One region of the Kribbella lupini genome, then DNA from elsewhere that is predicted to be linked to it. Evidence: riboswitches for the same ligand, from Rfam matches in the RefSeq annotation. Region 1 holds a riboswitch; the other holds the start of a gene.
The links. A riboswitch is a leader RNA that binds a small molecule or an ion and turns the genes downstream of it on or off. The one in region 1 is predicted to bind FMN.
Positions count from the first base shown of each region.

Region 1 (3,397 bases):
AACCGGCGACGGTGACCTGCTCGTGCAGCAGCCAGTCGATCATTCGTTGCCTCCAGCAACACTCTTCGGGGCGGTCAGCAACCGCTCTACGTACTTGGCGATCACGTCGACCTCGAGGTTGACGGTGTCGCCGACCTGGTTGCGCCCGAGCACGGTCAGCTCCAGCGTGGTCGGGATCAGGCTGATCCCGAAGGTGGACGTCGCGTCGTCGACGTCGGTGACGGTCAGCGAGACGCCGTCGACCGCGATCGAGCCCTTCTCCGCGACGTACTTGAGGATCTCCGGCCCGGCCGTCACCCGGACGACCTCCCAGTGCTCGGCGGGCTCCCGGCTCGCGATCGTGCCGACGCCGTCGACGTGGCCCTGGACGATGTGGCCGCCCAGCCGCTCGTGCGCGGTGACGGCCCGCTCCAGGTTGACGGTCGAGCCCTTCTCGACCGCGCCCAGGCTGGTCCTCCGCAGCGTCTCGCGCATCACGTCGGCGGTGAAGGTGTCCTCACCGGTCTCGACGACGGTCAGGCAGCAGCCGTTGACCGCGATCGAGTCGCCGTGGCCGGCGTCCTCGGTCACCTTCGGGCCACGGATGGTGAGCCGGGCCGCGTCGCCCTCCAGCAGGTCGAGCGACTCGACGGTGCCCAGCTCTTCGACGATTCCGGTGAACATCTACTTCCCTCCCAGGGGAGTCAGGGTGAGCCGGACGTCGTCGCCGAGGCGACTGACGTCCGCAAGGGTGAACCGCCGCAGGTGGTCGATAGATTCCGCGCCCAGGTCGCCGACGGCGGAGAAGCCCGAGCCGAGCAGCGCCGGGGCGACGTACGCGACGATCTGGTCGACCAGCCCGGCGCGCAGGAAGGCGGCGGCCAGCGTCGGCCCGCCCTCGAGCCACAGGTGGCGGATGTGGTGGTCGTCGAGCTGCCGGAGCACCTCGGCGGGGTCGTGGGTCGGCAGCAGCAGCGTCTCGGCGCGGTCGTTGCGGACCCGCGCGGTCTCCGGGATCTCCCGGTCGCCGACCACGACCCGCAGCGGCTGCCGGCCGACCGGCCGGTCGTTCCCGTCGCGGACGGTCAGCTCGGGGTCGTCGACCAGGACGGTCTGCGTGCCGACGGCGATCGCGTCGCACTCGGCGCGCTTGCGGTGGACGTCGGCGCGGGCGGCCTCACCGGTGATCCACTTGCTGGACCGGTCGGGGGCGGCGCTGCGGCCGTCGAGGGTGGTGGCGAACTTCCAGGTCACGAACGGGCGGCCGGTCCGGACGCTGTGCAGCCAGACGTGGTTGACCTCCTCGGCCTCGGCCCGGAGGACGCCCTGCTCGACCTCGATGTCCTTGGTGCGCAGCTTCTCGCCGCCACCGGCGGCCTGCGCGTTCGGGTCCGGTACGGCGTACACGACCCGGCTGATGCCGGCCTCGATCAGCGCGTCGGCGCACGGCCCGGTCCGGCCGGTGTGGTTGCACGGCTCCAGCGTCACGTACGCCGTACCGCCGCGGGCGCGCGGGCCGGCCATCCGCAGCGCGTTCACCTCGGCGTGCGGGCCACCGGCCTGCTCGTGGTACCCCTCGCCGACGGGATGCCCGTCGCGGCCGGTGATCACACAGCCGACGACCGGGTTGGGGTGCGTGCTGCCGATCCCGCGGGCAGCCAGCTCGATCGCACGCCGCATCCAGGCGACGTCGATCGGTGAAGCGTGGTTCACAGACGGTCCCTCGTTGTCACGGACGCACCACCGGGGCCATGACAACCAGCACGCGGACCGCCGCCCGGACCCTCGACCTCGAGGGACACGACCCACTACGGCCGCGCTGTTTCCGCACGTCGGAGCGCACGCCGATCGCGTGCGCCTCCCATCCGGACTTTCACCGTCGGTCCCGGAATTCCACCAGGTCAACCGGCCGACGAACTGCATCGGCCGGGTCGCGGACTGTCACCGCCGGCTCGGAATTACACCGACCCCGGAGCACGCGAGTGGGTTCACTCGTACTTGAAGTGTACGCCGCCCCCGGAGCACCGACTTGTTGCTTCCGTCACCTGGACGGGCGCCGAGCTCTGGACGGCGGCACTACCCAGTGTCACCATCACGACTACAGGGATGCCGATCCGGTGGGGGGCCACGGGACCGCGGCATCCGGGGTGGGGGATGTGATGAGCCAGATCCACTACGAGCCGTCGCCGAGATCACGCGAACGCGCCGAGCGGATGGTCGACGAACTGATCGGCGAGCGGGGGCAGCAGGGCGGCGGACCCGGCTCGGACCCGACCGCGATCGCCGACGTCGAGGCGGACGTCGAGCGCTTCACCGACGAGCTGCAGCTGCTGTCGGAGGTCGGGATGGGGGTGCCGGTGGTCGCCGTTCCCGAGGACCTCGCGCCGATCTCGTACGAGCCGTCGCGCGAGCGGCAGTTCGAGGACTTCGTCCCGGTGTCGCTCGCGCTGCTCGACCGGCTGCGCGGTGACTCCTGGCGGGAGCAGCTCTACGAGAACCCACGTCTGGTGACCAATCAGCTCCAGCGGACGCTCGGCGAGTTCGAGAGTTCGGTCGAGGACGCCCAGATGGTGTCGCCGGAGACGGCGGTGCGGCACTTCAGGCGGCGGCTGACCGAGTTCCTGGGGATCCGGGTCGAGGCGGAGCAGGACGACCGGACCGGCCGGCTGATGCGGCTACCACCCCGCCGTGGCGCACGGCCGGTCGCCGTACCGGGGTGCACGTTCGTGGTGACGACGAACTCGCCCGGGCTGCGGGTCTTCTGGTCGGGGGCGTACTTCCTGACCGGCAACTACTTCAGCGCGCCGACCAGTCCGGCCAGCAGCACGTTGCAGTCCGGGACCTACCTGTTCGGAGTGGACGGCGGCGCGTACCGCACCCTCACCTGGGACACCAGAGCCCAGGTGACGCTGCCGGGCACACCCAGCGTTCACCTGAACTTCTAGGAGCCTGCCATGGAGAAGTACGGCCCGTTCGCGAACATCGCCGCCGTCGCGCTGGCGCTGGTCGCGCTGTTCAGCATGCTGCTGCTGAAGAGCATCGGCTCGGTCAAGAAGTGGACCTGGCTGACCGACAGCTCCCCGTCGTTCCTGGTCACCGCCGGGCCGCGGGTGCTCGCGATCGCGCTGATGGCCACGGCGTACCTGACGGCGAAGAAGTCCAACCAGACCTGGTTTCTCGCCGTCACGATCGTCTGCGGAGTGCTGTGCCTGGTCGCCATCGCGTACTTCGACCGCCAGCGGCGCGTCCACGTGCTCGGGATTCCGCTGGTCGGCGCGGACGGCGCGCAGCTCACCGACGCCGACGGTACGCCGAGAACGCGGAACGTTGTCATCGGCACCGAGACGGACTTGGTACCGGCCGCGAAGCGAGCCCTGAAAGCCGCGCGGGCCGCCGGTGGAGGGATCTCGCTGGCTCG
Region 1 covers NZ_BAAANC010000003.1:267,775-271,171, forward strand. Annotated here, with positions in the region: gene pnuC (nicotinamide riboside transporter PnuC) at 1-43, opposite strand, end outside; gene ABD235_RS27450 (riboflavin synthase) at 40-663, opposite strand; gene ribD (bifunctional diaminohydroxyphosphoribosylaminopyrimidine deaminase/5-amino-6-(5-phosphoribosylamino)uracil reductase RibD) at 664-1,692, opposite strand; FMN riboswitch at 1,828-1,961, opposite strand; gene ABD235_RS27460 (hypothetical protein) at 2,139-2,924, shown strand; gene ABD235_RS27465 (hypothetical protein) at 2,934-3,397, shown strand, end outside.

Region 2 (3,397 bases), 180 kb from region 1:
TCGACCGCCTGCTTGAGCATCCGCGACACGCGCGCCTGGGACAGGTTGAGCTCGCTGGCGATGCGCGGCTGCCGGATGCCCTTCTCGTGGTACATCCGGGCGACTTTCGCCAGCAGCCGCAGCTCGTCCAGCCCCGGCCGACGTACGCCACGGTCAGCGCTCATGCGTTGCCCCCTTCGATCAGGACTGGACTATAGGCAGATGTAGACGCGCGGCGCGCCACCAGCATCGGGCAGCGGGTCGCCCGGCGTGTCCCGTCGCCCGGTCGCCACCACCGACCCGTCGCGTGGATCGACGATCCGGTATGACAGAGGCACCGAGTCGTCGAACACCATCACCGGCCCACCGTGCTCGCGGTACACGATCAGCAACCCACCTGAACCGCGCAGCGCCCGCCCCGAGATCACCCGCGTCCAGTCCGGCTCCAGATCCGCCACCGGCAGCCCGGCCAGCACCCGCCCCACCAGCCCGACGTACGTCGACCCCTCGAAATCAACCGCCTCTCTCCACCCAGCGTCCGGCGCGATGAAGAACGACGAGTGCCCCGGCTCCGAACCGTGCAGCCGCCACTGCCACAGACTCCCAGCGCCGTACACGACCCCCATCGTCCCGCCCGCGCACAGGTTGCTCCACGCCTCGTGCCCCTGCCACCACCCGGAGGCCACGTCGAGACCGCCGTGCTTCTCGTACGTCGGTTCGCCGTTCGCCACACCTCGCACCGGCAAGTTCCGCCACATGTCGGCCACCCGCTCCGGCACGTGCTCGCCGGTGTGCCCGGTCTGGCACCACTGGAAGTCCAGCCAATCCGCATCCTGATGCGCCGACGCGCGGATGTGCGGCCGGTAGTGGATCCCGGTCGGCTGCCCGTAGCAGTCAGTCGCGTGCACCTCAGAGCCCCCGGCCTCGACCTGCGGCTCCAGCCCGGTCCCGTCCCCACCCACCAAGTAGATCGCCGGCGACGCCCCGTACCGAGCGACCAGGTACCGGCAGTACGTCGCATACTCCTCAGCCGGTACGACGGTCCCCGCAACCCCCAACCCCTTCCACCCGAACCCCTGGAACACCGGCTGCAGCACCGGCACCAACCCGTGCTCCACCAGCGCCGCCAGCAGCCGATCCAGGTACTGGAAGTACTCCGCCCGAGGCTGCCGCAGGTGCCCGGCCGGCAGATCCTCGAACCCGACGTCGAATCCCTCGTCCGCCGTCCGGTCCCGCGGCCCGACCGCGCCCATGTCCGGCTGCACCGACATCAGCAGGACGGCGTTGAACCCCTTCGCCTGCCGATCGGCCGCGTACTCCCGCACCTGAGAAACGGTCGCCCGCCACGGCAGCGCCCACGCGGTGTCGGCGACGAGAAGAGCTGCAGTCCCGTCCGCGTGCACCAGACTCCGCCCGCCAGGAGACATCCGCCAGAACCCGTGGGCGTAGAACGGGTTCGTCTCGTCCTCGGCCGCGGGCGACACCTCCAGTACGCCGTACGACGAGCCGAACGCCCACTCCCACCGCCCCGGCAACGGCGCCGCGAACCGCACCCGCCACAGGTCCCCGGAGCCGTCGTCGCGCGCACCCTCCCCGTCCCAGAACGCCGGCCGCCGCAGCCGCTCACCGCTCTCGTGCGTGAACTCGGCCCACACCTGCTCGCCGTACGCCGACGGCAACGTGGCCGAGAGCTCGACCGGCCGCCACACGGATGAGATGGACATGACACTCCCGGAATCGACGGGGACGGATAGACTGCGAGCTGAAATCTGCAAGATCACACACGTGCTCTGGGGTCGGTGAAATTCCGAGCCGGCGGTGACAGTCCGCGACCCGGTCGATGAAGGTGTCGACCGGTTGACCTGGTGGAACTCCGGGACCGACGGTGAAAGTCCGGATGGGAAGACGCACGTGGCAGACTTCGCGATGCCGTCCGGCGTGCGCCCACACGGGTGCCCGGAGGGAGTCGCGGAGCTTGTCGTTGCCCCCGGAGTGCCAGGCCGAGAGGACAGCGACTGTGAGCACCGTGGCGAGCACGACCCGCCTGGACACCATCGACCACGCGATCGCCGAGATCGGGCGTGGACGCCCGGTCGTGGTGGTCGACGACGAGGACCGCGAGAACGAGGGCGACCTGACCTTCGCCGCGAGCCTGGCCACGCCGGAGCTGATGGCCCTGCTGGTCCGCTACACCAGCGGGTACGTCTGCGCCCCGGCGGCGCCCGAGGTCCTCGACCGGCTCGAGCTGCCGCTGATGGTCCCGAACAACCAGGACAGCCTCCGTACGGCGTACACGGTGTCGGTCGACGCGAGCACCGGCGTGGGCACCGGCATCTCGGCCGCGGACCGGGCCCGGACCGTCAACGTGCTCGCCGACGCCCAGGCGCGGCCCACCGACCTGATCCGGCCCGGCCACATCCTCCCGCTCCGCGCGGTCGCGGGCGGCGTCCGGCAGCGGCCCGGTCACACCGAGGCCACCGTCGAGCTCGTCCGGCTGGCGGGGCTGCCGCCGGTCGGCGTGATCGGCGAGCTGATGAACGACGACGGCACGCTGATGACCGGCGCGGACCTGCGCGCGTTCGCCGACACCCACGACTTCGCGATGGTCTCGATCGCCGACCTGGTCACTTACCTCGGCTGACCAGTTCGCGGGCCGCGGACGCGATGCCGTCCGCGGACAGCCCGTACCGGTCCAGCAGGTACGACGCCGAGCCGGTCGGCGCGAACTCGGGGATCCCGAGGATCGACACCCGCGCCGGGTGTTGCTGGACCACGGCCTCCGCGACCGCGCCGCCGAGCCCGCCCCCGCTGACCCCCTCCTCCGCCGTCACGATGCCGGCCGTCTCCCGCGCGGCCGCGACCACGGCGTCGGTGTCGAGCGGTTTCACCGTCGGCATCGACAGCACCCGGGCCGAGATCCCTTCCGTGGCGAGCTGCTCGGCCGCGGCCAGCGCCCGCCAGAGCACCGTGCCGTTGCTGATCAGCGTCACGTCGTCGCCGGCCCGGACGGTGACCGCCTGGCCGAGCTCGAAGGTGTAGTCGTCGGCGTAGATCCGCGGCACGCTCATCCGGCTGACCCGGATGAACACCGGCCCGTCGGACGCGGCCGCCCAGCGCAGCGCCGCCGCCGTCTCCACCGGGTCGGCCGGCACGATGATCGTCATCCCGGAGATCGCCCGCAGCCAGGCGATGTCCTCGATCGAGTGGTGCGTCGGCCCGAGCTCGCCGTACGCGACGCCCGGGCTCATGCCGCACAGCTTCACGTTGGTGTGCGAGTACGCGACGTCGGCCTTGATCTGCTCCAGCGCGCGACCGGTGAGGAAGCACGACGCCGCCGACACGAACGGGATCCGGCCGCCGTTGGCCAGCCCGGAGGCGACCCCGACCATGTCCTGCTCGGCGATGCCGACGTTGATCA
Region 2 covers NZ_BAAANC010000003.1:445,227-448,623, forward strand. Annotated here, with positions in the region: gene ABD235_RS28275 (sugar-binding transcriptional regulator) at 1-164, opposite strand, end outside; gene ABD235_RS28280 (glycoside hydrolase family 140 protein) at 192-1,703, opposite strand; FMN riboswitch at 1,761-1,894, shown strand; gene ribB (3,4-dihydroxy-2-butanone-4-phosphate synthase) at 1,997-2,620, shown strand; gene ABD235_RS28290 (transketolase family protein) at 2,604-3,397, opposite strand, start outside.
Region 2: linked by a shared signal. The riboswitch ahead of ribB (3,4-dihydroxy-2-butanone-4-phosphate synthase) and the one ahead of ribD (bifunctional diaminohydroxyphosphoribosylaminopyrimidine deaminase/5-amino-6-(5-phosphoribosylamino)uracil reductase RibD) in region 1 are both predicted to bind FMN.